4 regions of the Enterobacter sp. KBR-315C3_2022 genome follow, and region 2 is predicted to be linked to each of the others. Evidence: predicted binding sites of a transcription regulator. Region 2 holds the regulator's gene; each other region holds the start of a gene.
The links. The regulator Fur, encoded in region 2, represses iron uptake genes when iron is present. The targets are predictions, from matches to a motif close to ATAATAATGAGAACNACTATCAA.
Positions count from the first base shown of each region.

Region 1: the regulator Fur is predicted to act here: its motif matches at 6,143-6,165, upstream of exbB (tol-pal system-associated acyl-CoA thioesterase).
Region 3: the regulator Fur is predicted to act here: its motif matches at 3,425-3,447, upstream of fhuE (ferric-rhodotorulic acid/ferric-coprogen receptor FhuE).
Region 4: the regulator Fur is predicted to act here: its motif matches at 3,742-3,764, upstream of fes (enterochelin esterase).

Region 1 covers NZ_JBGKEB010000017.1:46,925-54,836, reverse strand. The annotation lists gene AB8804_RS17090 (YgiQ family radical SAM protein) at 1-651, shown strand, start outside; gene dkgA (2,5-didehydrogluconate reductase DkgA) at 749-1,576, opposite strand; gene yqhD (alcohol dehydrogenase) at 1,683-2,846, opposite strand; gene AB8804_RS17075 (AraC family transcriptional regulator N-terminal domain-containing protein) at 3,042-3,941, shown strand; gene yghB (DedA family general envelope maintenance protein YghB) at 3,987-4,646, opposite strand; gene metC (cystathionine beta-lyase) at 4,789-5,976, opposite strand; gene exbB (tol-pal system-associated acyl-CoA thioesterase) at 6,226-6,957, shown strand; gene exbD (TonB system transport protein ExbD) at 6,964-7,389, shown strand; gene AB8804_RS17050 (cytoplasmic protein) at 7,427-7,867, opposite strand; gene AB8804_RS17045 (hypothetical protein) at 7,869-7,912, opposite strand, start outside.
Region 2 covers NZ_JBGKEB010000008.1:79,247-87,158, reverse strand. The annotation lists gene chiP (chitoporin) at 140-1,549, shown strand; gene chiQ (ChiQ/YbfN family lipoprotein) at 1,593-1,922, shown strand; gene fur (ferric iron uptake transcriptional regulator) at 2,017-2,463, opposite strand; gene fldA (flavodoxin FldA) at 2,755-3,285, opposite strand; gene ybfE (LexA regulated protein) at 3,441-3,728, opposite strand; gene ybfF (esterase) at 3,857-4,630, opposite strand; gene seqA (replication initiation negative regulator SeqA) at 4,814-5,362, shown strand; gene pgm (phosphoglucomutase (alpha-D-glucose-1,6-bisphosphate-dependent)) at 5,387-7,027, shown strand; gene potE (putrescine-ornithine antiporter) at 7,118-7,912, opposite strand, start outside.
Region 3 covers NZ_JBGKEB010000016.1:28,410-36,321, reverse strand. The annotation lists gene AB8804_RS16435 (transcriptional regulator) at 1-429, shown strand, start outside; gene AB8804_RS16430 (hypothetical protein) at 396-896, shown strand; gene fhuE (ferric-rhodotorulic acid/ferric-coprogen receptor FhuE) at 1,198-3,366, opposite strand; gene AB8804_RS16420 (YncE family protein) at 3,529-4,587, shown strand; gene AB8804_RS16415 (hypothetical protein) at 4,736-5,419, opposite strand; gene AB8804_RS16410 (aldo/keto reductase) at 5,565-6,551, opposite strand; gene AB8804_RS16405 (alpha/beta hydrolase) at 6,577-7,605, opposite strand; gene AB8804_RS16400 (MFS transporter) at 7,619-7,912, opposite strand, start outside.
Region 4 covers NZ_JBGKEB010000008.1:182,752-190,663, reverse strand. The annotation lists gene AB8804_RS11175 (metal ABC transporter permease) at 1-644, shown strand, start outside; gene entD (enterobactin synthase subunit EntD) at 598-1,266, opposite strand; gene AB8804_RS11165 (TonB-dependent siderophore receptor) at 1,330-3,567, opposite strand; gene fes (enterochelin esterase) at 3,822-5,021, shown strand; gene AB8804_RS11155 (MbtH family protein) at 5,032-5,244, shown strand; gene entF (enterobactin non-ribosomal peptide synthetase EntF) at 5,241-7,912, shown strand, end outside.

The DNA of each region.
Region 1 (7,912 bases), on a different contig from region 2:
AAAGAGCTTGCGTCGCACCACGTCGGCGGCTATCTGAAGATTGCCCCGGAGCACACTGAAGAAGGCCCGCTGTCGAAAATGATGAAGCCGGGCATGGGCAGCTACGATCGCTTTAAGCAGCTGTTCGACACCTATTCGAAGCAGGCGGGCAAAGAGCAGTATCTGATCCCGTACTTTATCTCCGCCCATCCCGGGACGCGCGATGAAGACATGGTGAACCTGGCGCTGTGGCTTAAGCAGCGCCGCTTCCGTCTGGATCAGGTGCAGAACTTCTACCCGTCGCCGCTCGCCAACTCGACGACCATGTATTACACCGGCAAGAACCCGCTGAGCAAAATTGGCTATAAGAGCGAAGACGTGGTGGTGCCGAAAGGGGATAAGCAGCGCCGTCTGCATAAGGCGCTGCTGCGCTATCACGATCCGGCAAACTGGCCGCTGATCCGCCAGGCGCTGGAAGAGATGGGTAAAAAGCACCTGATCGGCTCGCGCCGCGACTGCCTGGTGCCAGCGCCAACGCTGGAAGAGATGCGCGAAGCGCGCCGCCAGAATCGCCACACGCGCCCGGCGCTAACCAAGCACACGCCGATTGTGCATCAGCGTTCCAACGGCGGGGCGGGCGCGAAGAAAAGCGTGAAGCGAAGGAGCGGTTAACCCTGTAAAAATGCCCGGTGGCGCTGCGCTTACCGGGCCTACGTTCCGACGTGCAGGCCGGGTAAGGCGAAGCCGCCACCCGGCTTTTTATACGCTTTTATCCGCCGAACTGGTCCGGATCAGGCCCCAAACGCTTGCCCTGATCCAGCTTCGCAATTTCACCCAGCTCGTCTTTGTCGAGGCGGAAATCCCAGACGTCGAAGTTCTCGGCGATGCGCGACGGCGTGACCGATTTCGGGATCACCACCAGGCCGCTGTCGAGATGCCAGCGAATAACCACCTGCGCCGGGGTCTTGCCGTATTTATCCGCAAGCTCGCGGATAATTTTCTGATCGAAAACGCCTTCGCCGCCCTGCGCCAGCGGGCTCCAGGACTCGGTCTGGATTTTGTGCGTGGCGTTCCAGGCGTGAAGCTGGCGCTGCTGCATCAGCGGGTGCAGTTCGATCTGGTTAATCACGGGCGCGACGCCGGTCTCGTCGATCAGGCGCTGCAGGTGATGAACCTGGAAGTTACACACGCCGATGCTCTTCACCAGGCCCTCTTTTTGCAGCTCAATCATGCCTTTCCAGGCATCCACGTAGTGATCGATAGCCGGAACCGGCCAGTGCATCAGATACAGATCGACAAAATCGAGCTGGAGCTTGTCCAGGCTCTCCTGCAGGGCGTCGCGGGGGCGTTTCTGATCGTCGTTCCACAGCTTGGTGGTGATGAAAAGGTCGTCGCGGGGCATACCGGCGCTGGCGAGCGCCTTGCCCACGCCGTCCTCATTTTTGTACGCGGCGGCGGTATCAATCGACCGATAGCCGACTTCCAGCGCTTTATGAATGGCGGAGACGACCTCGTCGTTACCGGCTTTCCATACGCCCAACCCCAGCTGGGGCATCACGTTGCCGTCCTGAAGCTTGATTACGGTTTGGTTTGCCATTTTTCCTCCTTCAAGTGCGCATCGTCGGAGGGGGCCTCCGACGATGTTGGTGTGCATTAAGTCTGGACGAAATGTCAAAAAACGAAAGGCGCGATGTTAAAAACGCTTAGCGCGCCGCTTCGTAGATCCGGCGGCTCACGTCCAGGGTGATGTCGCCGTTCTCGCCGAGCTGGGTCATGCCGTGCTCTTCCAGTTTTGCCAGCAGGGCAGGGATAGAGCTGCCGTCCAGGCCGTAGCCGGAAAGGCGCGTTGGGACGCCCAGGCCTTCGAAGAAGCTGCGGGTCGCGTCGATTGCGGCGTCGATGCGCGCGTCTTCAGAACCTTCGGTGATGTTCCACACGCGCTCGGCGTACTGCAGCAGCTTGGCGCGCTTGGCGTCGCGTTTCTCATTCCACAGCGCGGGCAGCACGACCGCCAGCGTCTGGGCGTGATCCAGGCCGTGCATCGCCGTCAGCTCGTGGCCCAGCATGTGCGTTGCCCAGTCCTGCGGCACGCCCGCGCCGATCAGGCCGTTCAGCGCCTGGGTGGCCGCCCACATCACGTTGGCGCGCACGTCGTAGTTTTCCGGCTCTTTCAGCGCTTTCGGACCGTCTTCGACCAGCGTCAGCAGAATGCCTTCCGCGAAGCGATCCTGAATTTTTGCGTCCACCGGATAGGTCACGTACTGCTCAACGGTGTGCACAAACGCGTCGACCACGCCGTTCGCAACCTGGCGGGCGGGCAGGGTGTAGGTGTAAACCGGGTCAAGCACCGCGAAGACGGGCTGAACGTGTTCGTTCATAAACGCCTGCTTGTCGCCGGTGGTTTTACGCGAGATCACCGCGCCTTTGTTGGACTCGGAACCGGTGGCAGGCAGCGTCAGCACGGAGCCCATCGGGATCGCGCTTTTAATGTCGCTTCCGCGGGTTTCCAGAATGTGCCACGGATCGATGCCGTCCGCGTAATGCGCCGCGGCGGCGATGAACTTGGTGCCGTCCAGCACGGAACCGCCGCCAACGGCCAGCAGGAAGGTGATGTTCTCGTCTTTGGCAATTTTGACCGCGTTCATCAGCGTTTCATACGACGGGTTAGGCTCGATTCCGCCGAACTCACGCACGTCCAGGCCTTCCAGCGCGCTGTAAACCTGATCCAGCACGCCGGTCTTTTTCACGCTGCCGCCACCGTAGGTGATCAGCACGCGGGCGTCTGCCGGGATTTGCTCACGCAGATCGGCGATAGCGCCTTTACCAAACAGAATGCGGGTGGGGGTGTGAAGATTGAAGTTGTTCATTGCTCGTTCCCTTTAGTGGGTGAAAAACCGCGGTGCCGCAAAGGGCAACCTGATGCTGCACATTGTGGGCGCAGGGCGCTATCCCCTCAATGCACATTTCTGCCGATGTCTTGCCCATTTCTACAGAGGGCTGGAGAAAGCGCTGGAAATTGCGCACACTGCATGGGTCGAAAACCGTATCCGGAGTAGCCCGTAATGAACCGCGATGACATCTGCCTGCAGCTCACCTCGCAGATTAAGAGATTGATAGATAATGAAAATGGCGCTGAAGGCTCGCTGCCGGATATTCGTCTGCTTTACGGCACGCAGCCGGGAGCGCGCACGCCGGTGATGTACCAGCCGGGCATCGTTTTTCTCTTCTCGGGCCATAAAATTGGCTATATCAACGAGCGCGTGTTCCGCTACGACACCAACGAATATCTGCTCCTGACGGTACCTTTACCCTTTGAATGTGAAACCTTCGCGACAGAGGCGGTTCCGCTGGCGGGCATTCGCGTTAACGTCGACATCCTTCAGCTGCAGGAGCTGCTGATGGAGATAGGCGAGGACGAACTTTTTCAGCCGTCGATGGCGGCGAGCGGCATCAACTCCGCGACCTTATCCGAAGAGATCCTGTGCGCCATCGAGCGCCTGCTGGACGTGATGGAAAGGCCGCTGGACGCCCGTATCCTGGGAAAGCAGATTATCCGCGAGATCCTCTACCACGTGCTGCTGGGGCCGGGCGGCGGGGCGCTGCTGGCGCTGGTGAGCCGTCAGACCCACTTCAGCCTGATCAGCCGCGTGCTGAAGCGTATCGAAAGCCAGTACACGGAAAACCTCAGCGTTGACCAGCTGGCGGCGGAAGCGAACATGAGCGTCTCGGCGTTCCACCATAACTTCAAGTCGGTCACCAGCACCTCGCCGCTGCAGTATCTGAAAACCTATCGCCTGCACAAGGCGCGGATGCTGATGATCCACGACGGCATGAAGGCCAGCGCGGCGGCGATGCGCGTCGGCTATGAAAGCGCGTCGCAGTTCAGTCGGGAGTTTAAGCGCTATTTCGGCGTGACGCCGGGGGAAGATGCGTCACGTATCAGAACGATGCAGGGAGCATAGGTTTTTTCCCCTCTCCCCGGTGGGGAGAGGGTCAGGGTGAGGGGATCACGCGCTGCAATACTTCTTCTTTATCACCATCGCGATAGTCCCCACCAGCCCCGCCACCAGCAGGAAAATCGGCAGCACCATCAGGAAGGTCATCACCTGGTCTTCATGCCGCTTCACGAACGGGATCATGTTCAGCGCGTAGCCGAGCGTGGTGACCACGCCAACCCACAGCAGGGCGCTCAGCCAGTTGAAGAACTGGAAGCGGCGGTTAGAGAGGCCCGAAATGCCCGCCATGGTCGGCAGCAGGGTGCGAACAAACGCCAGGAAACGCCCGGCCAGCAGCGCCAGCAGGCCGTGCTGGTCAAACATGCAGGTCGCGCGCTGATGATATTTATGCGGCAGCTGCGCCAGCCAGCCTTTCACCACGCGCGTGTTGCCGAGCCAGCGGCCCTGCAAATAGCTCAGCCAGCAGCCCAGGCTGGCGGCAGAGGTGAGGATCACCATGGTTGACGTAAAGTCCATCACCCCTTTGCCGATCAGCGCGCCCGCGAGAAGCAGCAGGCTGTCGCCAGGCAGAAACGAGGCGGGCAGGAGTCCATTTTCCAGAAAAAGGGTGGCAAACATGACGAAGTAGACAATGCCCACCACGTGAGGGTCCGCCAGCGCGGCAAAATCATGTTGCCAAAGCGCAGCGATAATATCGTGAATAACAGCCATGGACTTTCCTGTGGAACAGCAGATATGACGCTATTGTACACCCTGTTGACGCTTCTGGGATTGATCGCATGCGCAACTCGCGCAGCCGATTTGGATAATAGTGTCCACAAAAGCGTCCAGAGAGTACTTTTCAGGCTGCACTCTACACGATACGCTCAAACCCTGCCGCTAAATCGGCAATAAGATCGTCAACATTTTCTAAACCAATGTGTAAACGAATCAGCGTGCCGTCGAAGTCTACTTCTCCACCCGGACGAAGGGCGGCGATCTGCTCCGGCTGGTTGGGCAGAATCAGCGACTCAAACCCGCCCCAGGAATAGGCCATGCTGAAAAGGGCAAAGTTATCGAGATAGCTTGCCAGCTCGTCGTTGTTGAGCCGCTTTTTCAGCACGAACGAGAACAGCCCGCTGCTGCCGGTAAAGTCGCGCTGCCAAAACGCATGGCCTTTGCTGCCCGGAAGCGCCGGATGGTTAACGCGCTCAACCTGCGGATGCTGCGCCAGCCATTGTGCTACCTTCAGGCTGCTTTCATGGTGCTGGCGCAGGCGCACGCCAAGGGTGCGGATGCCGCGGCTGGTCATGTAGGCGGTATCGGCGTCGACCATTTGCCCCATCAGGTAGGCATTTTCACGCAGCTGGTCCCAGCAGCGCGCGTTGGAGACCGCGGTGCCGATCATGCCGTCAGAGTGGCCAATCAGGTACTTGGTGGCGGCCTGAATGGAGATATCAATGTCGAACTCCAGCGCCCTGAACAGCACGCCCGCCGCCCAGGTGTTGTCGATCATGATAATGGCGTCCGGCGCCTTGCTGCGCACGGCCTTCACGATGGCGGGCACGTCGTGCACTTCCATGGTGATGGAGCCGGGAGATTCCAGGAAAACGATGCGGGTGTTGGGCTGAATCAGCTCGGCAATGCCTTCACCGATCAGCGGGTCAAACCAGCCGGTGGTGACGCCGAGCTTGCTGAGGATCCTGGTGCAGAAGTCCTGGCTCGGCTCGTAGGCGGTGTTGGTCATCAGGATATGGTCGCCCTGTTCGACAAACGCCAGAATCGTATTGGCGACCGCCGCCGCGCCGCAGGGGAACAGCGCGCAGCCCGCGCCGCCCTCGAGTTCGCACATGGCTTCCTGCAGCGAGAAGTGGGTCAGCGTACCGCGGCGCCCGTAGAACAGCCCGCCTTTAGCGCGGTTGCGCGTGGCGATTTTTTTCTCTTCAACGGTATCAAACACCAGCGAGGAGGCGCGCTGAATCACGCTGTTGACCGATCCCTGGGTGTATTTTTTGCTGCGTCCGGCCTGCACCAGCGTGGTATCAAGCTGCTTTTTAGTCATGTTCGCTAACCCTTTTTTATACGTCTGGACGTCCAGACTACCACGACTAAAAAAATCTGCACCCGGATGCTTATCGAATAAGGAGAAAATTTTATGAAAAAAGCGCATAAGAAATTTTTACTGCGTAAGCGCAAGGAAACTGAGCGGAAATTACGGCACTATGTAAATACTAATGAGAACCACTATCAATTCGACGACGTTTTGATATTATTAGCTCAGAATTTGTGATTTGCGTCCTGGAGATACAGAGTGGGTAATAATTTGATGCAGACGGATCTCTCCGTTTGGGGCATGTATCAGCATGCTGACATCGTGGTTAAGATTGTGATGATCGGCCTGATCCTGGCGTCCGTGATCACCTGGGCTATTTTCTTCAGCAAAAGCGTTGAGCTTATTTCGCAGAAGCGCCGCCTCAAGCGCGAGCAGCAGCAGCTGGCCGACGCCCGCTCTCTGGATCAGGCATCCGACCTGACCTCCTCCTTCCACGCGAAAAGCCTGACCACGCTTCTGGTAAACGAAGCGCAAAACGAACTGGAACTCTCCGCAGGCAGCGAAGATAACGAAGGCATTAAGGAACGTACCGGCTTCCGCCTGGAGCGTCGCGTTGCCGCCGTGGGCCGTCACATGGGCCGCGGCAACGGCTATCTGGCGACCATCGGCGCCATCTCCCCGTTCGTCGGCCTGTTTGGTACGGTCTGGGGCATCATGAACAGCTTCATCGGCATTGCGCAAACGCAAACCACCAACCTGGCCGTCGTTGCGCCGGGCATCGCGGAAGCGCTGCTGGCCACCGCCATTGGCCTGGTGGCCGCGATTCCGGCCGTGGTGATCTACAACATCTTCGCGCGGATGATTGGCAGCTACAAGGCCACGCTGGGCGACGTTGCGGCGCAGGTTCTGCTGCTGCAAAGCCGTGACCTGGACCTCAACGCCAGCTCCGTTAAACCGGTGCACGCGGCGTCTAAACTGCGCGTAGGTTGATAAGCTATGGCGATGCGTCTTAACGAAAACCTGGACGACAACGGCGAAATGCATGAAATCAACGTGACGCCGTTTATCGACGTCATGCTGGTTCTGCTGATTATCTTCATGGTGGCGGCGCCGCTGGCGACCGTTGACGTGAAGGTTAACCTGCCGGCCTCTTCCAGCCAGCCGCAGCCGCGCCCGGAAAAGCCGATTTATCTGTCGGTGAAGGCGGATAAATCGATGTTCCTCGGCAACGACCCGGTGACGGATGCGTCCGTGATCCCGGCGCTGGAACAGCTTACCGGCGGCAAGAAAGACACCACCGTCTTCTTCCGCGCGGATAAAACCGTCGATTACGAAACCATGATGAAGGTGATGGACACGCTGCACCAGGCGGGTTACCTGAAAATAGGTTTAGTTGGCGAAGAGAAAGCGACCGCGAAATAATCACGAAAGCTGGCGAAAGCCGGCTTTTTTGTTTGCCCTACTTTAACTCCTTTCCCTCTCCGCTCTTCGACAGCGCGTCCTCATCCAGCGCGACGCAGGTGACGTTTGACGTGCGGTGCTGGCCCTCTGAGAGTTTGCGGGTCAGTCGCAGCGTGGCGGTCTCTCGTGCCAGCAGATACTGGTAATTGGCTTCCAGGCGCCCCAGAATTTTTTCTTTAAGCTCGGGGCGCTGGGCGATGATGCTGTTCATCACGGCGCCGTAGATCTCTTCTTTCACCTGCAGCGCATAAATTTCATGGCGATGCTGCCACTTCAGCCGCACCAGGGCCGCCGGAATCGACACCATATCCTGTGCAATGCGCGCCATTTCGGTATTTTTGGCGTCTCGCAAAGCCTCAATATTTTGCTTTAAGATAAATTCATCGCTTTTTTTGTTATCTAAAGCTAAATAATCATTATTCTCGTCAGCTTCTTTCATTTTAATCATCACCCAGGTGATAAAAAATGGGGGCGTTTTTCTCAC
Region 2 (7,912 bases):
AAAGCATTGATAATTCGCGTCGCGAAAAATACCCTAAAGACGGTAGTTAATTCGAGGGTATTTCTAACTACCCCTGACCATTAGGTCTTTTATATTTTCGCCGTTTTAGGCGCTTTAATTCGTCAAAGAGGAATAATCTATGCGTACGTTCAGTGGCAAACGTAGTGCGCTGGCGCTGGCTATTGCCGGTGTGACAGCAATGTCGGGGTTAGTCGTTACTCCAGAAGCTAAAGCAGCAGGCTTTATCGATGATTCGACCCTCACCGGGGGCATCTATTACTGGCAGCGTGAACGTGACCGTAAAGACGTCGCTGAAGATAAGTACAAAACAAACCTCTCCCACTCAACCTGGAACGCCAACCTCGATTTCCAGTCGGGCTATGCGGCAGACATGTTCGGTCTGGACATCGCTGCATTCACCGCGATTGAAATGGCGGAAAACGGCGACAGCGGCCACCCGAACGAAATTGCCTTCTCCTCCAGCACTAAAGCCTACGACGAAGACTATTCCGGCGATAAAAGCGGTATTAGCCTGTATAAAGCGGCGGCAAAATTCAAATATGGCCCGGCATGGGCTCGCGCGGGCTATATTCAGCCAACCGGGCAAACGCTGTTAGCCCCGCACTGGAGCTTTATGCCTGGCACATACCAGGGGGCGGAAGCCGGGGCGAACTTTGACTACGGCGATGCGGGGGCGTTGAGCTTCTCCTACATGTGGACCAACGAGTACAAAGCGCCGTGGCACATTGAGATGGACAAGTTCTACCAGAACGACCGCAAGACTAAGGTCGATTACCTGCACTCCCTCGGTGCCAAATACGATTTCAAGAATGACCTGGTGCTTGAAGCCGCATTCGGTCAGGCAGAGGGCTTTGTCGATCAATACTTTGCCAAAGCCAGCTACAAGTTTGACGTCGCGGGCTCTCCACTTTCAACCAGCTATCAGTTCTACGGCGCGCGCGATAAGGCCGACAACAATACTATCAACGATATCTACGATGGCACCGCCTGGCTGCAGGCGCTGACCTTCGGCTACAAGGTGGCCGAGGTGGTGGATTTGCGCCTGGAAGGGACGTGGGTGAAGGCGGAAGGGCAGCAGGGTTACTTCCTGCAGCGCATGACGCCAACCTACGCTTCCTCAAACGGTCGTCTCGATATCTGGTGGGATAACCGCTCAGACTTTAACGCCAACGGTGAAAAGGCGGTGTTCTTCGGGGCGATGTATGACCTCAAAAACTGGGATCTGGCGGGCTGGGCCGTCGGCGCGTCCTACGTTTACGCCTGGGATGCAAAACCGGCCGACTGGTTTATCAACGCCGCGGGCCAGCGTGAAGACTACGCGTCCAACAAAATCAAAGAGTCTGCGTACAGCCTGGATGCGATGTACACCGTCCAGGACGGCCGCGCGAAAGGCACCATGTTCAAACTGCACTTCACCCAGTACGACAACCACTCCGATATCCCGAGCTGGGGCGGCGGTTACGGCAACATCTTCCAGGATGAGCGCGACGTGAAGTTCATTGTTATCGCCCCATTCACTATCTTCTGATAAACGCTCTGGCGGGCTAAGGCTCGCCGGAATGGAGACGGCTATGTTTAAGAAAATCGTTCTTGTCGCGGTGATGACCGCCGGGCTTGCAGGCTGCGCAACCTCACCGGGGCCGAAAGAAGATTCGCGGCTGAAAGAGGCGTACAGCGCCTGTATCAATACCGCGCAAGGCTCGCCAGAAAAAATCGAGGCCTGTCAAAGCGTGCTGAACGTGCTGAAAAAAGAGAAGGCGCACGAGCAGTTCGCCACGCAGGAGAACGTCCGGGTGATGGATTATCAGGCCTGCATTCAGGCGCGTAAAACCGGTAACGATCAGGAAGTGGCGAAGCGCTGCGATAAGATCTGGCAGGAAATTCGCAGCAACAACAACTAATACGCTGTTTTTACGCCCGGTGACGCTGCGCCACCGGGCTTTTTTTGGCAAAAAAAAAGCCAACCTTGCGGCTGGCTCAGAGTATGAATAGGGATTACTTGGCGTCGTGCGCGCGGTCGTTTTCGCGGCAATCGCCTTCAGCGCAGTGGCCATACAGGTACAGGCTGTGGTTAGTCAGGCGGATACCGTGACGCGCTGCGATTTCACGCTGGCGTGATTCGATGGAATCATCGCTAAATTCAATCACCTTGCCGCAGTCGAGGCAGATCAGGTGATCGTGGTGGTGCTGCTGAGTCAGTTCGAAAACAGATTTACCGCCTTCAAAGTTATGACGGGTAACAATGCCCGCGTCATCAAACTGGTTCAACACGCGATAGACGGTTGCCAGGCCAATTTCTTCGCCCATGTCGATAAGACGCTTGTAAAGGTCTTCCGCACTGACATGGTGATTATCTGGCCCCTGAAGCACTTCAAGGATTTTTAACCGAGGAAGCGTAACTTTCAGGCCAGCCTTCTTTAATGCGGTATTGTTGTCGGTCATGCGGAATCTGTCCTGTTGCTAAACGATTCACTTCAAAAGAACAAGTGAGAGAGAATGCTCTTGGGATAATGCGTCTCATTATAGAACTGCCACGCCTAAATGAAAACTGCAAGTCTCAAGCAAAGTATGCTTATAAAAATGGGGTATCACCAACAAACTTGTCCGATGAAGCCCACGTTTTACCAGGGGGATATTGTACAGGTCTGGACGAAAAAGTTAAAAGTTTGTAGCAATTAATTTAATCGGTTTGACCTGAACAACGGGCGCAACCGAAGTTGCGCCGCAGGGATATCAGGCGTTGAGGATGTCGTCCAGGTTCAGCTCTTCACGAACCTGCTTCACCCATTTTTCAACGCGTTCGGCGGTCAGTTCTGGCTGACGGTCTTCGTCAATGGCCAGGCCTACAAAGTGATCGTCATCCGCCAGGCCTTTTGAGGCTTCAAAATGATAGCCCGCGGTTGGCCAGTGGCCGACAATCGCCGCGCCGCGCGGCTCGATGATGTCGCGGATGGTGCCCAGCGCATCGCAGAAATATTCCGCGTAGTCTTCCTGATCGCCACAGCCGAACAGGGCGACCAGCTTGCCGTTGAAGTCCACCTCTTCAAGCGTAGGGAAGAAGTCATCCCAGTCGCACTGCGCTTCGCCGTAGTACCAGGTCGGGATGCCCAGCAGCAGGATGTCATAGCCTTCGAGATCTTCTTTGCTGCTCTTGGCGATGTCGTGCACATCGGCAACGTCTTTACCGAGCTGTTTTTGAATGTTTTTTGCGATGTTTTCGGTATTGCCGGTGTCACTGCCGAAGAAAATGCCGATGATTGCCATGAGTAAAATAACCTCTTGAAACTTAATAGTATGGTGGCGCAAATTGTCCACGGATAAGGGCAATAATAGCAGAACACGCAACCCTGCGGAAACCGCAATCGCGCAGGACTGCACTCTGTGCTACATGAAAAGAGAATTTTGGGGAATTTTCAGACTTATGCTTTCGCGCGAAGCGTCCCGAGCTGGGCGATCAACATCTCTTCAATCAGCTCGCTGCGGCTAATGTTGCGAGCCTCAGCCAGCTCGTTAAGCGCATCAACCGCATCAGCATTGAGCTTCAGTTCGACACGCTTAAGCCCACGATTTTTATCGCGTTTAAGCTGGTTGCGTTTATTAATACGCAGCTGTTCATCACGTGAGAGCGGATTCGTTTTCGGTCGTCCCGGTCGACGCTCATTCGCGAACAGATCTAGTGTCGTACGGTCCGTTTGTTCTTTGGCCATGATTCTGAGACTTCGGGGGAAACACGCCGCCCTGCTAATGCCCGGGCGATAAGCGCGCCATCATACATCAGCGAAAACCACACGCCAACGACTGGAAGCCCGCAGCCATCCAGTCGCTGGGTTTTTAATCAATTCGCTGTGTCAGAGAGATAGCGATGAATGGCGCGCAGCACGGCGTCCGGTTTTTCCGCGTGAACCCAGTGCCCGGCACCGGCAATCACGTGGGCGCGCGCCTGAGGAAATTGCGCCAGCAGCGCGTCGCGGTAGGCGTCGGTGACATAAGGCGAGTTACCGCCACGGATAAAGAGGGTCGGGTGCGGCCAGGCGGGGACCGTTTTCCAGCCGACAATCTCGTCATATTGATTCCACAGCACCGGCACGTTAAAGCGCCATTGCCCGTCAACAAACGATTTCAGCAGAAACTGCACCACGCCTTCTTCATCAAGGTGTTCGCGCATCACGGCGGCAGCCTGCTGGCGAGTAGAAACGCCCGCCTCGGTCACCGCATTGATGGCGGCAAAAATCTCGTCGTGGCGGCGAACGTCGTAATCCACGGGTGCCACGTCGATAACGACCAGGCCGCTAACTCGTTCTGGGGCGAGGGCGGTCAGCGCCATCACCGCTTTGCCGCCCATGGAATGCCCGATGAGCGTGGCTTTTTCCAGGCCATGCGCATCCAGCGTGTCGAGCAGATCCTGCGCCATCGCCGCGTAGGTCATCTCCTCCGAGCGCCCGGAGAGGCCGTGGTTGCGCATGTCGACCTGCAAAATATCACGATCGGCCACCAAGTCGCGGGCCAGCACGCCCAGGTTATCGAGGCTGCCAAAAAGCCCGTGAACCAGGACAATGGGGGAATTATTGTTCGGCGATTGTGCAGATTGCGCTCGGGTATTCAATTTCATGGCAAAGTTCTTTTTTTACGTATGTCAGGTTAGGGTATCATGTTCACCATTCTGCCGCCCGGCTGCAAGGATCCAGTTTATTCCGACTTTTGCCGCCAACCTGGTTTGACGCTATCCGCTGTTGGGATTTGCTCCTATAATCCCAACGACTTGTATTCAGATAAGATATCGCACTGGATTAAGATGAAAACAATCGAAGTTGATGACGAACTCTATCAGTATATCGCCAGCCAAACGCGGCATATCGGGGAGAGCGCGTCAGACATTTTACGGCGCATGCTTAAAATTTCCGCCGCCGCACAGCCCGCAACGTCCGCGCCAAAAGAGGCCGCGCCTCAGCCGAGCGTGACGGCCTCAGCAAAACCTGTCGCCACGCCAGTAAAAGACAAAGTCCGCGCGGTGCGCGAGCTGCTGCTGTCCGACGAATATGCGGAACAGAAAAAAGCGGTTAACCGCTTTATGCTGGTGCTGTCTACACTCTACTCACTGGATAACAAAGCGTTTGCTGAAGCGACCGAATCGCTCCACGGTCGTACCCGCGTGTACTTCGCTGGCGACGAGCAGACGCTGCTGCAAAACGGCAATCAAACCAAACCTAAACACGTCCCGGGAACACCTTACTGGGTCATCACCAATACCAATACGGGCCGCAAGTGCAGCATGATTGAACACATCATGCAGTCCATGCAGTTCCCTGCGGAATTGATTGAGAAGGTTTGCGGTACAATTTAACCCTTGCATCAGAAGGACCAGGCAATGGCAAATCACAGCCGTGCAGGCCAACCTGCACAACAAAGCGATTTGATTAACGTCGCTCAGCTGACCGCGCAGTACTACGTGCTGAAACCGGTCGTGGGCAACGCAGAACACGCAGTGAAGTTTGGTACATCTGGCCACCGCGGCAGCGCGGCGCGCCACAGCTTTAACGAGCCGCACATTCTGGCCATTGCCCAGGCCATCGCGGAAGAGCGCGCCAAAAACGGCGTCACCGGTCCGTGCTACGTTGGGAAAGATACTCACGCCCTGTCTGAACCGGCGTTCATTTCCGTGCTGGAAGTGCTGGCCGCGAACGGCGTCGATGTCATTGTTCAGGAGAATAACGGCTTCACGCCAACTCCGGCGGTCTCTAACGCCATTCTCGTGCACAACAAAAAGGGCGGCCCGCTGGCTGACGGCATCGTTATTACGCCATCCCACAACCCGCCGGATGACGGGGGGATTAAATACAACCCGCCGAACGGCGGCCCTGCGGACACTAACGTCACCAAAGTGGTGGAAGACCGCGCGAACGCGCTGCTTGCAGCCGATCTGGACGGCGTGAAGCGTATGTCCCTGGATGCGGCCATGGCGTCCGGCCATGTGAAAGAGCAGGATCTGGTGCAGCCGTTCGTGGAAGGGCTGGCGGATATCGTCGATATGACGGCGATCCAGAAAGCGGGCCTGAAGCTGGGCGTTGACCCGCTCGGCGGCTCCGGTATCGAATACTGGAAGCGCATCGCCGAGCATTACAAGCTGGATCTGACCATCGTTAACGATCACGTCGATCAGACCTTCCGCTTTATGCACCTGGATAAAGACGGCGCGATCCGCATGGACTGCTCCTCCGAGTGCGCGATGGCGGGCCTGCTGGCGCTGCGCGACAAATTCGACCTGGCGTTTGCCAACGACCCGGATTACGACCGCCACGGCATCGTGACCCCGGCGGGCCTGATGAACCCAAACCACTATCTGGCCGTTGCGATCAACTACCTGTTCCAGCACCGTCCGCAGTGGGGCAAAGAGGTGGCCGTCGGTAAAACGCTGGTCTCTTCCGCGATGATCGACCGCGTGGTTGACGCGCTGGGCCGCAAGCTGGTGGAAGTGCCGGTCGGCTTCAAGTGGTTTGTTGACGGTCTGCACGACGGCAGCTTTGGCTTTGGCGGCGAAGAGAGCGCGGGCGCATCCTTCCTGCGCTTCGACGGCACGCCGTGGTCCACCGATAAGGACGGCATCATCATGTGCCTGCTGGCGGCGGAAATCACGGCCGTCACCGGCAAGAACCCGCAGGAGCACTACAACGAGCTGGCAGCACGCTTCGGCGCGCCAAGCTACAACCGCATTCAGGCGTCAGCCACGTCCGCGCAGAAAGCGGCTCTGTCGAAGCTTTCTCCGGAGATGGTCAGCGCAAGCACGCTGGCGGGTGACCCCATCACCGCGCGCCTGACGGCCGCCCCGGGCAACGGGGCGTCTATCGGCGGTCTGAAGGTAATGACCGAAAACGGCTGGTTCGCCGCGCGTCCATCCGGTACGGAAGATGCGTACAAAATCTACTGCGAGAGCTTCCTCGGCGCTGAACATCGTCAGCAGATTGAGAAAGAAGCGGTAGAGATTGTCAGCGAAGTGCTGAAAAACGCGTAAGTGCGGTTTGTTTGCCGGGCGGCACTGCGTTTGCCCGGCCTACAACAACGATCGTAGGCCCGGTAAGCGCTAGCGCCACCGGGCTTTTTTTTAACTATGTTTGTTCGTCAACTCAAACCGCGGCGACACCAGCCCGTACAGCGTCCAGCCCATAAAGGTCACCATCGCGCCGTAGAGCATCGCTTCTTCACCGGAAGAGTAGAGCGCATAGAAGCTATAGATAGCGCCAACCAGCGCCACCACGTTCGCCACTCGCGCTTTGCCCGGATCGACCTTCGCCACTTTCTGAATAATCACCAGCGCGGCCATCGACAGGATATACGGAATGATGTTCGTCACCACCGCCAGGTTAACCAGCACGTTGAACTGGCTGTTCAGCGACGGGCTAATGGTCATCAGCGACAGGCCGCTCTGGAAGATGACAATCGCCAGCATGCCCTGCACCGGCGCATCGGCCTTCGTCACGCGGGAGAAGATTTTCGGGAAATACCCTTCGTCAGCGGAGGACTTGAACACCTGAGCGATAGTGAACTGCCAGCCGAGCAGCGAGCCGCAGCACGACATCACCATCAGGCCCATAATCACTTTCCCTACCTCAGGCGTGAACATCTGCGCGAAGGCCAGCCCGAACGGCGCCGTGGAGTTTGCCAGATCCATATTGGGCACAATTCCGGCAATCACGTTGGTGGACACGATATAGATCACCGCCGCCCCCAGCGTGCCGCCGAGCACCGCAATCGGCACGTTCTTTTCCGGGTTCTCGACGACTTCCGCGTTCGCGCACGCCGACTCCAGCCCCAGAAAGGCCCACAGCGTCATGGCGATGGATGAGCCGACCGCGGTGAAGAACGGCACGTGGTGCGGGTTCCAGGAGTTGGCATACAG
Region 3 (7,912 bases), on a different contig from region 2:
GATGAACGCCGGGACCAATTTCATCGTTTCGATGGCGATAATACGATGATTAGACGAACAGCACCTTCTCTGGCGGTCCGTCTTCTTATGCCTGCTTCTTTGCTCCTGATTGTTCTTTCGGTGGTGGTATTCTTTATCGCATACAGTAAATATGGATTAAGCCGTCAAGATGATTTCACCGGAGACTATGTATTTTCCGGTAAACATAATGGATGTGAAATTTACACTAATAAGCAGCAACAGCTTACCGGCGGAGAAACTGAACGACTTCTGAAAAAATGGTCTTACGTTACGGCCGACTGTGGCTCGTTACCACTGATATATATATCTTCCTACCGTAATCATCTCAGTATTTTCCTTCTTTCGTGCGACAACAAAAATAAGGCTGACAGGGTATGCAAAACAGGCTATCTACGATTATCAGAATAGCCGTATTGGCGGTCAGCTTGCTGATATTAATTTATTCCATTCATGTTCTGCAGAATATGAAAAACAGCGAAGCCGGAAAAATTATCCACTGCAGATCGGCCTTTGACAGCCAGGTTAACAGCAGCCGCCTGCATGCCGCAGTCATTCTTTATCTGTACCGGGAAAAAGGGAGTTTGCAAATCATAGGAGACTATATTTCGCCGGCGGGTGTAACCGTACCGGTAAAATTAATCGCCGGTGTTGTTTATCAGGCTGACGGTCAGGATTACCACGTTCGCTTTACGGGCCTCAAGAATTCTCTCGGGAAGGAAGCAATCAGTGATGATTTCCCTTACCTGCTTCCCTTCACTGTTACCAGTGAAAATGTTGATTATCTCTATCAGCTTCAGCAGCAGGATGAAGGAAGCTATCTAATCCGGCAGGATGATATCCCTCTGGTCCTGTGTAAGAAAATTTCCGCTAAGTGATGGCGCATATTATCGCATTCGTTAGTGCGATTAACGCTTTTCCGCCGTCATCCGACAGTGATGCTTTTAAAGCATTCATTCGCATTTCCCCTCAACATCCCCTCTCCAGACTGAAAATAGACTCCGCGATAGCGGCTAAATGGCCCTGCTGATAAGCCATCCGGTAGAGCGTCTAGGAACTTCAAATACGCCCCCGGCGCTGAAAAAACGGGTGGCTCAGCAAAGTCCCGGCCTCACTACCGACCCGAAGGCCGGTAGACTCGGAACAGGTAATAGCCGGAAAAACGATACGCTGACTACATTAGAATGTGTAATTCATGCTTACCGAGACGCTACGCGGTTCGCCATACACGGCAGAGTCATCGAGGTAGGAGTAGTATTCGCGGTCGAACAGGTTACGCACGTTTGCCTGCACCGCCAGCCGTTTCGTCAGCTGATACTGCGCGAACAAATCGACGAGCGGATAGCTGCCCTGATAGAGGCGCTGCGTCTCGCCGTCAGGACCGGTGACATCTTTGTACACCCTATTCTGCCAGTTCACGCCGCCGCCTACGGTCAGCTCCGGAAGCGTCGGGACGCGGTAGCGGCTGAACATCTTCAGCTGCGTTTGCGGCGCGAAGCTGTTGAAACGGCCATCTGAATCACGGGCAACGTAGCGGGTCGCGCTGAAGGTAAGCTGCAGGTTGTCGGTCAAGGCACCGTTTACCTCAAATTCCGCCCCTTTGCTCACTGCGCCTTTGGTTGCGCGATAAGCTTGTTCGCTGGATCCATTAACAAATTCTCCGCTGATGGCCTCCCCCGCGTTCTCCTGTTCGATGCGGAATACGGCAACGTTGGTGGTTAGTTGACCGTCCATCCAGTCTGCCTTCAGGCCGGTTTCATAGTTTTTACCGGTGACGGGAGAGAGCCATGTTCCCTCTTTCGTACGTTTGGTTTGCGGAGCAAAAATTGAGGTATAGCTGGCGTAGGCGGAAAGGCTGTCGTTGATGTCATACACCAGCCCGCCGTAAGGCGTGGTGTTGTATTTACGCATATCGCCGCTGCTGCCGTCTGAGCTGTACTGGGTATAACGTGCGCCAACGATCAGCGACAACGGATCCGCCAGCGACAGGCGTGTCGCCGTATACGCCGATTTTTGCCGCACGATATCATCCGCATTTTGATACCAGTCGCCCCACTCCGGCTCGGCCACGCTGCCGTCCCAGCTGTTGTTGAAGATGCCAATCCGAGCGCTGTCCATCGGCCCGTCTTCGCTGAAGGTGGCATTGTGCTGTCGGCTATAGTTGGCCCCGGCCATCAACTGATGTTGACGCCCCAGTAGTTCAAAAGGCCCGCTTGCGTAAGTATCAAAGGAGTCCAGGGTGCGCTTGCCGCGATCCTTACTTCCCCAGCCTGATGCACCTTCACCGGTGGTGGCATCCGGATTGCCCATCACGTAGAGCAGGGTGTCGTTGAACGTTTGCTCGCCGTGGGTTCCATTGAAACGAACCGACCAGCCGTTATCCCAGCTGTGGGTGAGGTTAGCAAATACTTTACGTGATTCAACGCGGTACCCCGTCCAGTCCGCCGAGGTGTTGACGTTGCGATCGTAATGGGTGCGGCTGCCGTTGCTGTACAGGCTGGGTAATCCGCCCCAGGTCGGATTGGCGGTGTTTGTTTGCTGATAATCCCAGCCCAGCGAGGCCGTCGTGTGTTCCGTGACATCGCCTTCAATGACGCCATAGAGAAATTTTTTGCGCTTGCCATATCTGTCGAGCCAGCTGTCCTGATCCTGATACCCTGCCACTACGCGCCCGCGCAGGCTGCCGTCGGAATTGAGCGGCGCGGAGATGTCGCCCACATAACGCTGTTTGTTCCAGCTTCCATAGCTTGCGCTGACGTTGCCCCTGAAGGTTTTGCTGTCGGCACGTTTGCGCACCATGTTCACCGTTGCACCCGGGTCGCCAGCGCCGGTTAACAGGCCGTTCGCGCCGCGCACAATCTCGATACGATCGTAAATGGCGGTATCTTCCTGCGCATCGCCAAAGTTCCACGCGTCGCCCATTGATGTGGGGATCTCATCATAGGCGAAGTTGGTGATCTCAAAGCCGCGGGAAAAGTAGCTCGAACGCTCGCTATCAACCTGCTGCGACGAAACGCCGGTAGCATTGGTTAATACCTGGTCAATGGTTTGCAGATCCTGATCCTGCATACGCTGGCGTGTTACGACGCTTACTGACTGGGGGATGTCGCGCGGCGTCAGCAGCATTTTGGTGCCTGAACGCGTTGTTTTTACCGCATAATCCTGTTCCGAGTCGGCGCTTCCATTCCCGTCGCCGTAGACAACCATTTCTTGTTCATTTGTATTGTCATCCGCCTGTGCCGGATGCATGACGGCGTACATCGCCAGCGCAAAGAGTGATAGTGAGAAGGGAGAAGGAATGAGCCCTGCGGACGCTTTCGCGCGATTAACCCTGCCTTTAAGAATCATCATGTTACCTGTCAGTAGTTGTCGTTTTTGCAAATCATTTATCTAAATAAGAATGGAAATGATAATTATTTGCTTTATTATGCACAGGTCATTTTGTAAGTTAAATGTAAATAAACGTATATTTATAAAAAATTACCGCGTCTCGTAAGGCAGGAACAAAAAATGAACAACTCTCAATGGTTAAAAGGAAAGGCATGGGGCTTCAGCGTTCTTACTGCGGCGCTAACCCTCAGCGTAACGGCGTCAGCAGCTTCCCTGGATGCTGCTGCGCTCAAGCAGCGCGAACTCGCTGACGGTCTGTATGAGATGGTTTACTCCCCAGCGGCAAATGCGCTGTACGTCGCGAGCGCGCAGAGTTTCAAAAACGTCAACGGTGGGGTGCTCTATAAGCTGGATCCCACAACGCTTGCCACGCAAGGTGAAACCCATACCGACCTGAAAAATTTCGGCATGGCGGCGGACGATAATGGCAAGGTCTACTACACAACCAACACCCTGGATGGCGGGGTATCGAAAGTAGACGTGCAAAGCGGCAAGGTGCTGCAGCGCCTGATGTTTGAAGGTAAAGATAAGGATGGCGACCCGGTTGGTGCGCGTGAAATCCTCTTCCACAAGGGGCTACTGTTTATCGGCGGCGTTGCCGACCCTGGGTTTATCTCCGTGGTTGATGCCAGCACCATGACGCTAAAAACCCGCATCGAGAATGCCGGAAAATGGGTGACGGGGATTATCTATTCGCCGCTAACGGACCGCATTTATGCCGCCAATGGCGGAGGTGAAATTCTGGTGATTAACCCGGACACGCATAAAATCGAACAGCGCTGGACGCCAGGCGATAAAAAAACGTATTTGTTCCTGAATATGGCAGAAGATCCGGCCACCGGGCGCCTGTTCGTGACCGATGATTCAAAGGCCAAAACCACCCTGGTATTTGATGAGCGCAGCGGGAAAGTTATTAAGCGCCTTGAGGGGGATGCTCTGGGGATTAAGTTTGACGCCAGGCGCAACGAAATTTTCATTAGCCAGCGCGAGTCAAAGAAGGTGCTGCAGCTTGACGCCGGCAGTTATGCTGTGAAAAACAGCTGGACGTTCAACAGCCGTCCAAACAGCCTCCTGGTAACACCGGACGGTAAAACGTTATACGTAACGGTAAAGCAGGACTTTAAGGACGACAACACGACGAAAGGCCCGGATAGCGTGGTTCGTATTTCACTAAATTAAAAAATATGCAGCCATTCTGTGAGGGATGGCTGACTTATCAAATCGGGCGGGGGCAAGGTACTGCGTTACGTGAGGAGCGAACCTAAGCTTGCCCGTTTTCACTGCGGAATACATCAATTTCATCCGGCATGTAGCTACGTCGCCAATACTAAACCTCTAATGGATAAAATTTTTCCCAATTATAATTTATCCTCGCTAACGTCAATTCTCCGACGCCATCCCCGTAATCAATTTCCTGACGCTCCAAAAAAAACTCCCGCACGGTTGCGGGTATAAAAGCAGCGCTGTAACGCAGGATCGTGCTGTGCCAGAACGGTGCCGGTAACGGACTGCTGCCGTGCCGCATCAGCAGCTCATCTTTCCAGTCAGATTCCAGAATTTTCTCGCAGAATGACTGACGCATCGCTATCGCTGGCTCATCTGGGATACCCGCCAGTAACAACTGGCTGGGCAAAGCGATTAAACGAAGGTTCCCGATCGCAATCCTTTTCGAATGATATGCAGCCCAGATCTTTTTCAATTGCTCAACTTTCGTGGGCAATCGCTCGTTTGCCTCATAGAGTGGCAGAGTCAGCGGTAAGAAGGTGAAATGGAAACTGTGTGCTGGCAGGATGTCGGCGAGGGGATCGCCCTTTGTGAGCTCGTTCAATTCATCAATAAGCTGCGAGACCGAACATGGCACAGGCGGCTTTATGCCTGTTGCCAGAGCGTGTTTTACCGGGTCGTAGTAGTTTTCCTCTCTGATTTTCCCGATCCCAGCATTATCTTCCCACATCCCAATGGTGTTTAAATTTGTTGAACGATAAATGTCTGGCAAGCTGAGGGATTTCATGACCGACCTTATGAGGTAAATTACCGTCTTTATCAGATAATTCAGGTCATTCTATTAATATTTTAGCGCTATGTAATAAATAATTTTAACTGAAATAACGAGCTTACCGGCCCGAAGGCCGGTAATTGTTAACGCTGATAAATGCTTACCACGCGTAGGCTTCAGGCGCTTCCCCGCCCGGTCCGGGCCAGATGGCATCCAGTTTTTTAAGCGTTTCAGGCGTTAGCGTTACGGACAGCGCGTTAAGATTCTGGCGAAGCTGTTCAACCGTGCGTGGCCCGCTAAGAACGCTTGTGACGACCGGATTTTGCTGTAGCCAGGCAAGCGCAACGTCTGCTGGCGTTTCACCCATTTCATCGCATAGCTGCTCCCAGGCTTCCAGCTGTGGCCGCAGGTGATTGATTCGCGTCTGCATGTGCGGTGCGGCCCGGCGCCCCTCCGCCATTTTACGCAGCACGCCGCCCAGCATTCCCATCCCGACCGGGCTCCACGGGATCAGGCCAATGCCGTAGTGGCGCAGCGCCGGAATGACCTCCAGCTCAACCGTGCGCTGGGTCAGGTTGTACAGGCTCTGCTCGGATGCCAGTCCCAGCAGGTTGCGCGCGTCAGCCTTGCACTGTGCAGTGGCAATGTCCCAGCCGGCAAAGTTGCTGCTGCCCACGTAGCTGATTTTACCCTCGCGGATCAGCTGTTCCATGGCCTGCCAGATCTCCTCCCAGGGGGTGTTCCGGTCGATATGGTGCATCTGGTAGAGATCGATATGATCCGTTTTGAGCCTTTTCAGGCTGGCTTCGCATGCCCGGCGGATATGGTAGGCGGACAGATACTTATCGTTCGGCCCGGTATCCATCGGCTGATAGACCTTCGTAGCCAGCACGATCCGGTCACGCTTGCCGCTGCGCGCGAGCCAATTACCGATGATCTCTTCGGATGTCCCGTACCCCTTTGCCATATCCGGCGACTGCGGCCCGCCGTAAACATCGGCGGTATCGAAAAAGTTGATACCCGCGTCCACGGCCTCATCCATGATCCTGAAGCTGGTCGGCTCATCCGTCAGTTCACCGAAGTTCATGGTCCCAAGACCGATGCGGCTCACCCGCAGGCCCGTTCGGCCCAGATGTTTGTATTTCATGTCTCGTGCTCCTTAACTGAAGGCGTTATTTCAGGTTTTTACGGAAAAAGTCCGTCAGCTTGTCGAAGGGGATCACGTCCGTGCGGTCATACAGATCGACGTGCCCTGCTCCCGGGACGACATACAGCTCTTTAGGCTGAGCGGCGCGTTTGAAAGCGTCCTCGCTGAACTCTTTTGAATGGGCCCGATCGCCGGTGATAAACAGCATCGGGCGCGGTGAAATGGTTTCAATATCGTTGAACGGGTAGAAGTTCATAAACTTGCCGATACTGCTCAGCATCGGTTTTGTCGTCAGCTCCTCTTTCTCCCCCTGCGGGGTGTAGCCGCCCCGTGAGGTGCGGTAGAAATCATAGAACTCGCGCTGAATTTCCGGCGTGGAGGCGTCCAGTTTATTCACGGTGCCCGGAATGTAGGCGGTCTCTGCCCCGTTGAACTCGGCAAACCGCTGCTCAATGGCCGACTGAATTAAGGCCTTACGCTGTTCCAGAGTCTGGGAATGGTTAAGGCCGTTACGGAACGCGGACCCCATGTCATACATGCTGACGGTGGCGATGGCCTTCATGCGCGGATCGATTTTCGCGGCGCTGATAACGAAGCTCCCGCTGCCGCAGATGCCCAGCACGCCGATGTTCTGCGGGTCAACAAACGGCCGGGTGCTGAGATAATCAACCGCCGCGCTGAAATCATCCGCGTAGATTTCCGGGGAAATCAGGTGCCCGGGCTTGCCTTCGCTTTCCCCCCAGAACGAGAGGTCGATAGCCAGCGTCACAAACCCCTGCTCCGCCAGCTTCTGCGCATACAGGTTTGAACTCTGTTCCTTGACCGCGCCCATCGGGTGGCCCACGACGATGGCCGGGGTTTTGGCGTTCTGACCGATCGCTTTCGGGATAAACAGATTGCCGACCACGTTCATCTGATACTGGTTTTTAAAGGTGACCTTCTGCTGCGTCACCTTGTCGCTTTTATAAAAGTTATCCGCACCTCTGGACATATCCGCCGCGGAGGCGGCAAATGCGCTGATGAGCATCCCCAGGGCTAATGTAAATCTGTTCATGATGGTTACCTTATCAGGACGAGCGTGATGAAAGACCACCGGCAGAGGCGTCTGCGCGTGAGGTCAGGAAAATCAGTACGGTTGCGATAATCAGCATCCCGGCGCTGGCGAAGAAGGTGCTCTGGTAGCCGTGATGGTCAAACAGCAGGCCGCCCACGGTGGAGCCCAGCGCAATGGACAGTTGCACCATCGCCACCATCAGCCCGCCGCCCGCTTCGGCATTCTGCGGAAACGTGCGCGGAACCCACGCCCACCATCCCACGGGGGCGGCGGTTGAAATCAGTCCCCATATTCCGAGCAGCGCCGT
Region 4 (7,912 bases), 100 kb from region 2:
CGTTCGTTGCCGGTCTGTTCTGCGCGGTAGCGACGGGATACCTGAAGGACAACAGCCGCATCAAGCAGGACACGGTGATGGGGATCGTCTTCTCCGGCATGTTCGCCGTCGGGCTGATTTTATACATCGCGGTAAAACCGGAGGTGCATCTCGACCACATTCTGTTTGGCGATATGCTGGGGATCAACGATATGGACATGCTGCAAAGCGGGATCGTGGCGGCGGGCATCGCGCTGGTGATTGGCCTGAAGTGGCGCGATTTTCTGCTCTTCAGCTTTGATTACCAGCAGGCTCAGGCCTGCGGGCTGCGCACGCGCTGGCTGCACTACGGTCTGCTGTGCATGGTCTCGCTGACGATAGTGGCGACCCTGAAGGCGGTGGGCATAATTCTGTCGATCTCGCTGCTGATTGCGCCGGGCGCGATTGCCGTGCTTCTGACCCGACGCTTTCACGCGGCGCTGCTGGCGGCAACGGTGATTTCGATGCTGACCTGCGTTACCGGCGTTTACCTCTCTTTCTACATTGACAGCGCGCCCGCGCCCACCATCGTGGTGCTGTTCGCGCTGGTGTTTATCGTCACCTTCACGGCGACCAGCCTCAGCGCGAAGCGGCGGGAGCAGAGTGCAGCAGCGCGATCAGCATAGTGTCCTCGCGCAGCCAGGGCAGCCGGAACGTGAAGCCCTCCCCGAAGCCCGCGAGCGGGCGGGTTAGGGCCAGCGTCAGGCTCTCGTCGTCCAGCGCGGTGACGCGGGCGCAGTCAAAGCCCATCATCTCGCCGACCGCGGGGTAAAGCGCCTTAAACAGGCTCTCTTTGGCGCTGAACGCCAGCGTCAGGGCCAGGGCAAAAGGCAGCGCCGCCGCGCGCAGCAGGGGCTCTTCGTCGGGGCCGATAATGCCATCCTTAATCTCTTCAGCCTCGCCTGCGGGAAGCATGATCTCGCAGTCAATGCCCGTAAGGGCGTTCGTTGCCACCACCGCCAGCGCGCAGCGCGAGGTGTGGCTGATGCTGCCGCTGAACCCGGCGGGCCACAGCGGCTCGCCGCTGCTGCCGGTGCCCGGTACCGCCGTGATGCCGTGCGCCTTCAGCGCATGGGCGGCGGCGATGCGTCCGGCCAGGTGTTCGGCTTTCCGCTTTGAGGCGGCATGTGAGAATTTTTCATGGTGAGGGAGCCAGAGGAGATCGGCGTCGGTGAAGGTTTCAGGAGCGAAGTCGACGCGGTGTACGGTGTGTCCGGCAAGAGAAAATGTGCCGTGGGCTGTGCGCATGGTTTTTCCCCCTCACCCTGACCCTCTCCCCGGAGGGGAGAGGGAATGATTGACTCCGATACCTTAAAAGCGCGTATTCACGCTCATATACCAGGTCCGACCCGGTTCATTATACGTATACGCTCCCGCACCGTACATATACGCGCCGGTCGCGGCGTTGCCGGTGGTCTGGGCGTTACCCGCACGCCACTGGCGCTTGTCGAAGACGTTGTCCACGCCGCCGGTCAGGCTGACGTTTTTGGTCATGTCCCAGGTCGCGCTCAGGCCGACGATACTGTAAGGGCTCACTTCGTCTTTCTCCGAGCCGGTCACTGGCTGGCCCTTGTAGTTGTATTTCTTCGGCTGCTGCTTGCCGTACCAGGTGAAGGTCGACTGCAGCGACACGTCCTGATGCACCTGCCAGCTCAGCGTGGAGTTCAGGGTGTATTCAGGAATGATCGACAGACGGTCGCCGGTCTCCTTGTTTTTACTCTGCAGCATGTAGGTGATGTTGTTGGTCCAGTTGATCGTGTCGCTGACCGGCACGTTCAGGGAACCTTCCAGCCCTTCCACCACCGCCTTCGGCACGTTTTCCCACTGGTAAATATCCGTGGTGACTTTGCCGGATGAGGTCTGGCCGATAGGCGCATAGCCCGCCTCAATCTTGTTGCGGTAATCGTTGCGGAACCAGGTCACGCCCGCCAGCCAGCCGTCGTGTTTCCACTCGAGGCCAATCTCCTTGTTGATGCTGGTTTCGGCTTTCAGATCGTCATTACCCATCATGTAGCAGCCCACGCCGTCGGAACTGGCGTAGCAGCCCTGGCCCTTGCTGTAGAGCAGGTAGTTCGGGTTCGTCTGGTACAGGCTCGGGGCTTTGTAGGCGCGCGCGATACCCATCTTCAGGGTGAAATCATCGCCTAAACCCTGCGACAGGTTCAGGGACGGGCTCCAGTTGTTGCCCACGATCGTGTGGTGATCGAAGCGCAGCGCCGGGGTCAGCATGGTGCTGTCGGTCAGCTCCATGTTGTTTTCGGCGAACAGGGAGAAAATCTCCGCCGAGGTGTACGGGCTGCGGTCGTCGCTCATGCCCGGAATGGTGCCGCCCTGCTGGGTCTGGGTGAAGGAGGTCGAATCCTTCATGCGCTGCTGGTTCCACTCGGTGCCCAGCGTCAGGTTCTGGTTGACGAGGAAATCAATCGGCAGGTTGATTTCGCTGTGCAGCATCACGTCGGCCAGGTCGGTATCGGTAAATTTATCGCTGCTGAACAGCCCCTCCAGGCCGCCCGCCAGCCCCTCGCCGAGGCGGGAGTTGCGCGTATGTTCGTACTGCGCCCAGTTGCTGGTGGTAATGCCGTTATCCCAGCCGCCGTTCCAGGTCACGGCGTAGTTCTGGCGATAGATACGGTTGGTCTCTTTGCCGTAGTTTTTCTTCACCAGCGCGTTGTCGTTGTTGGTGTTCTGGGTATCGCCCGCGTAGAGGTTGTTCTGGCGGCTGTAGCCCGCCTCAAACTCCAGGGACTGCATCGGGGCGAAGTCCCAGCGCACCACGCCGTTGATGTCCTTATTCTCAACGCCCTCACGGCCTGCGGGCAGCGTGTTGGCATAGGCGCCGGTACGTTCAGACTGGTGGCCCTGGTTGATGTCCCACGCGTCGGCCTGGGTTTTGTCCAGATTGCCGAACATGCGGAAGCTGAAGTCGCCGCCCAGCGGGCCGCTGAGGCTGAAGTTGGTGCGTTTCGTTGAGCCTTCGTCTTTGTGCTCGGGCGCGTTGAAATAGGTGTTCCAGGAGCCATGCCACTGGTTATCGAATTTTTTGGTGATGATGTTCACCACGCCGCCCGCGGCACCGTTGCCGTAGCGCGCGGCGGCAGGACCGCGAATGACCTCAATGCGTTCGATCATCTCCGGCGGCACCCAGCCCGTGTCGCCGCGGGTATCGCGCTCGCCGCGCCAGCCCAGGCGGATAGAGTTACGGCTGGTCACCGGCTTGCCGTCGATCAGGATCAGGGTGTTTTCCGGCCCCATGCCGCGAATGTCGATCTGGCGGTTGTTGCCGCGCTGGCCGCTGGTGGAGTTCCCGGTGAGGTTAACGCCGGGCATGGTGCGGATGATTTCAGCCACGTCGCGGGCGGGCGGGTTTTTACGGATTTGATCGGCGGTAATGGTGGAGACCCCCGGCGCCTGCAGGTTTTGCTCGGCGGCGGTGATGACCATCGTATCTTCGTGCTGTGCGGTGGCCTTATCGTCTGCCAGCGCCGGCAGCGCGACGCCGTAAATCCCTACGTTGACCAGCAAGGCCAGGGAGTGAATCTTCTTATTCATTGTACGTCCTGCTTTTCGTGCCGCATCCCCTTGGCTCCATTCCCAAAGGGGAGAGGAGGCGGCAAGTTGTCATCCGCATGTTGCGTAAGCAGCCCTGTCCTCGAGCGCACACAACGCGTGGCATGGTTATTTTATAAGCGCGCTTCCCACAGCGCGGGCACTACGCTATTGCAAATGCAAATAGTTATCAATAATATTATCAATAAAATTTGTCTTGTAACAAAAAAAGACGTGTCAGACGTGGGGTTATAAGGGTGACGGCGTTAACAACGGGAAGTGAAGCCTGGTGGCAGTCGAAGCGCGGGCCTGAATGGGTGCGTGAAAAGGAGAAATATCGCGTCACGTTCTGGTGGCGCGATCCGGCAGGCGCGCAGGACGCCTCACCGGTAAAGCGCGTCTGGCTGTACGTCACCGGCGTGACCGATCACCATCAAAATGCCCGCCCGCAGTCGCTGACGCGCATTCCCGATACCGACGTCTGGCAGTGGCAGGGCGAGTTCAGCCCCGAGTGGCGCGGCAGCTACTGTTTTATCCCCTCAGAAAATGAAGATGACTTTGCCGATGCGGTGTTTGCAGGCGAGCAGCCGGACCGCGCTTCTCTGCGCGAAGGCTGGCGAAAACTACTGCCGCATGCGGTTTCTGATCCGCTCAACTCCCAGAGCTGGCGCGGCGGGCGCGGCCACGCGGTCTCCGCGCTGGAAATGCCCGGCGCCCCCGAGCAGCCCGGCTGGAACCGCCCCGATACGCCATATACCCCGCCCGTGCTTATCGACTGGCGCAGCGAGCGGCTGGGCAACCGCCGCCGCGTCTGGATCTTCACCACCGGAGAAGCGACGCCGGATCGCCCGCTGGCGGTGCTGCTCGACGGCCAGTTCTGGGCCGAAAGCATGCCCGTCTGGCCCGCGCTGGCGGCGCTCACCCGCGAGGGCAGGCTGCCGCCCGCGGTCTACGTGCTGATCGACGTCATCGATACCGCCCACCGTAGCCGCGAGCTGCCCTGCAACCCCGATTTCTGGCTGGCGGTGCAGGACGAACTTCTTCCCCGAATTAACGCCCTCGCGCCGTTCAGCGACCGCGCTGACCGTACCGTCGTGGCGGGCCAGAGCTTCGGCGGCCTGTCCGCGCTCTACGCCGCGCTCGGCTGGCCGCAGCGCTTTGGCTGCGCGCTCAGCCAGTCCGGCTCCTTTTGGTGGCCGCACCGCGGCGCGGCGCAGGACGGGCTGCTCGTCGAACGGCTGAAGGCGGGTGAAATCGCCGCGCGCGGCCTGCGCATCGTGCTTGAGGCCGGGCGCAACGAGCCGCTGATCTTCCGCACCAATCAGGCGATTTACGCCGAGCTGCAGCGCGCGCACCAGGTTGACTGGCGCGAGGTTGACGGCGGACACGACGCGCTGTGCTGGCGCGGTGGGCTGACGCAGGGGCTAATGACCCTGTGGCAGCCGCTTACTCAATAACGGAGCCCGTATGCAATTCAGCAATCCTTTCGATAATCCGCAGGGACGCTTTGCCATTTTGCAAAATGACCAGGCGCAGTACAGCCTGTGGCCCCAGCAGTGCGCGCTGCCGGCGGGCTGGCGCGTGGTGTGCGAAGCGCAGTCCCAGGAGGCGTGTCAGCAGTGGCTGGCCGAGCGCTGGCAAACCCTGCAACCCACCTGTTACGCGGGGGAAAACGCATGAACCGTCTTCCTCTCGTCGCCGCCCAGCCAGGCATCTGGATGGCGGAGCAGCTTTCCGCGCTGCCGAACGCCTGGAGCGTGGCGCACTACACCGAGCTAAGCGGTGACATTGACGCGCCGCTGCTGGCGCGCGCCATTGTTGAAGGAATAAGGCAGGCCGACACGCTGCGCACCCGCTTTGCTGAGGATAACGGCGAGGTGTGGCAGTGGGTGGACGACGCCATGACGCTGCCCGAACCGCCCATCGTTCGCGTGGATTCCCACGCCGCCGCCGTGGCGCTGATGGAGGCCGATCTCGGCCAGAACCTGCGCGTCGACGGCGGCCAGCCGCTGGCCTTTCATCAGCTGATTCAGGTCGGCGAACGCCGCTGGTGCTGGTATCAGCGCTATCACCATCTGGTGGTGGATGGCTTCAGCTTCCCGGCCATTACCCGCCAGATCGCCGCCATTTATCGCGCGTGGCAAAACGGGGAGCCAACCCCCGCATCGCCGTTTACGCCGTTCGCCGAGGTGGTGGACGAGTACCAGCGCTACCGTGAAAGCGACGCCTACGCGCGCGACGGCGCCTTCTGGGCCGAGCAGCGCAGGCAGCTGCCTCCGCCGGTGTCGCTCTCCTCTGCACCGCTGCCGGGACGGGCGGCAACGACCGATATTCTGCGCATGAAGATCGCGGCCGACGGCCACGCGTTTCGCCAGCTTTCGCAGGCGGCGGGGGCGGTGCAGGGCACCGATCTGGCGCTCGCGCTGGTAGCGCTGTGGCTCGGTCGCCTCACCGGGCGGCTGGACTATGCCGCCGGATTTATCTTTATGCGCCGCATGGGGTCCGCGGCGCTAACCGCGACCGGCCCGGTGCTGAACGTGCTGCCGATGGCGGTGAACATCGCGCCGCACGAGAGCCTGCCGGAGCTGGCGATGCGCCTTGCGGGCCAGCTGAGAAAAATGCGCCGCCACCAGCGCTACGACGCCGAGCAGATCGTTCGCGACGCCGGAAAGGCGGCGGGAGATGAGGCGCTGTTTGGCCCGGTGCTCAACGTTAAGGTGTTCGACTATCAGCTGGATATCCCGGGCGTGGAGGCCATCACCCACACGCTGGCGACCGGCCCGGTGAACGATCTTGAGCTGGCGCTGTTCCCGGACGAGCGGGGCGGCCTGAGCGTTGAAATCCTGGCCAACAAGCAGCGCTACGACGAGGCGACGCTCGCCCGCCACGCGGCGCGCCTGAACGCAATGCTGGTGCAGTTTGCGGCGAACCCGGACCTGCGCTGCGGCGAGGTCGAAACCGTTTCAGACCAAGAATACGCCCGGCTAGCGCGCGTCAACGATACCGGGCTGGCGCTGCCGTCCACCACGCTCGCGGATCTGGTGGCGGAGCAGGCGCGCAGAACGCCGGACGCTCCCGCGCTGGCGGATGCGCACATTACGCTCAGCTACCGCGAGATGCGCGAGCAGGTCGTGGCGCTGGCAAACCTGCTGCGCGCGCGCGGCGTGAAGCCGGGCGACAGCGTGGCCGTGGCCCTGCCGCGCTCGGTGTTCCTGACGCTGGCGCTGCACGGCATCGTTGAAGCGGGCGCCGCGTGGCTGCCGCTGGACACCGGCTACCCGGACGATCGCCTGCGGATGATGCTGGAGGACGCAAAGCCGTCCCTGCTGATCGCCACCGACGAGCAGCGCTCGCGCTTTAGCGATCTGTCGATTACCGCGCTTAGTTACAACATGCTTTTACCTGCTGCGGGCACGGAGCCGCTGCGGCTGGCGAAACCGGAGCAGACCGCGTATATCATCTTTACCTCCGGGTCGACCGGGCGTCCGAAAGGGGTGATGGTGGGGCATACCGCCATCGTCAACCGCCTGCTGTGGATGCAGAACCACTACCCGCTCACCGCGCAGGACGTGGTGGCGCAGAAAACGCCGTGCAGCTTTGACGTGTCGGTCTGGGAGTTCTGGTGGCCGTTTATCGCCGGGGCGAAGCTGGTGATGGCCGAGCCGGACGCGCACCGCGATCCGCTGGCGATGCAGAGCTTCTTTGCGCAGCACGGCGTCACCACCACCCACTTCGTGCCGTCGATGCTGGCGGCGTTCGTCGCCTCCCTCACGCCGGAAAACGTTGGCTGCTGCAGCACGCTCAACAAGGTGTTCTGCAGCGGCGAGGCGCTGCCGACGGCGCTGTGCCGCGAGTGGGAGCAGCTGACCCACGCGCCGCTGCACAACCTGTATGGCCCGACCGAAGCGGCGGTCGACGTAAGCTGGTATCCGGCGTATGGCCCGGAGCTGGCGGCGGTGGAGGGCAACAGCGTGCCGATCGGCTTCCCGGTGTGGAACACGGGGCTGCGCATTCTGGATGCGATGATGCGCCCGGTGCCGTTCGGCGTGGCGGGCGATCTCTACCTGACGGGGATCCAGCTGGCGCAGGGCTATCTGGGGCGGCCCGATCTCACCGCCAGCCGCTTTATCGCCGATCCGTTTGCCCCCGGCGAGCGTATGTACCGCACGGGCGACGTCGCCCGCTGGCTGGAGAACGGCGCGGTGGAATATTTAGGCCGCAGCGACGATCAGCTGAAAATTCGCGGCCAGCGCATCGAGCTGGGCGAAATCGACCGGGCGATGCTGTCGCTACCGGACGTGGCGCAGGCGGTGGCGCACGCGTGCGTCTTTAACCAGGCGGCGGCCAC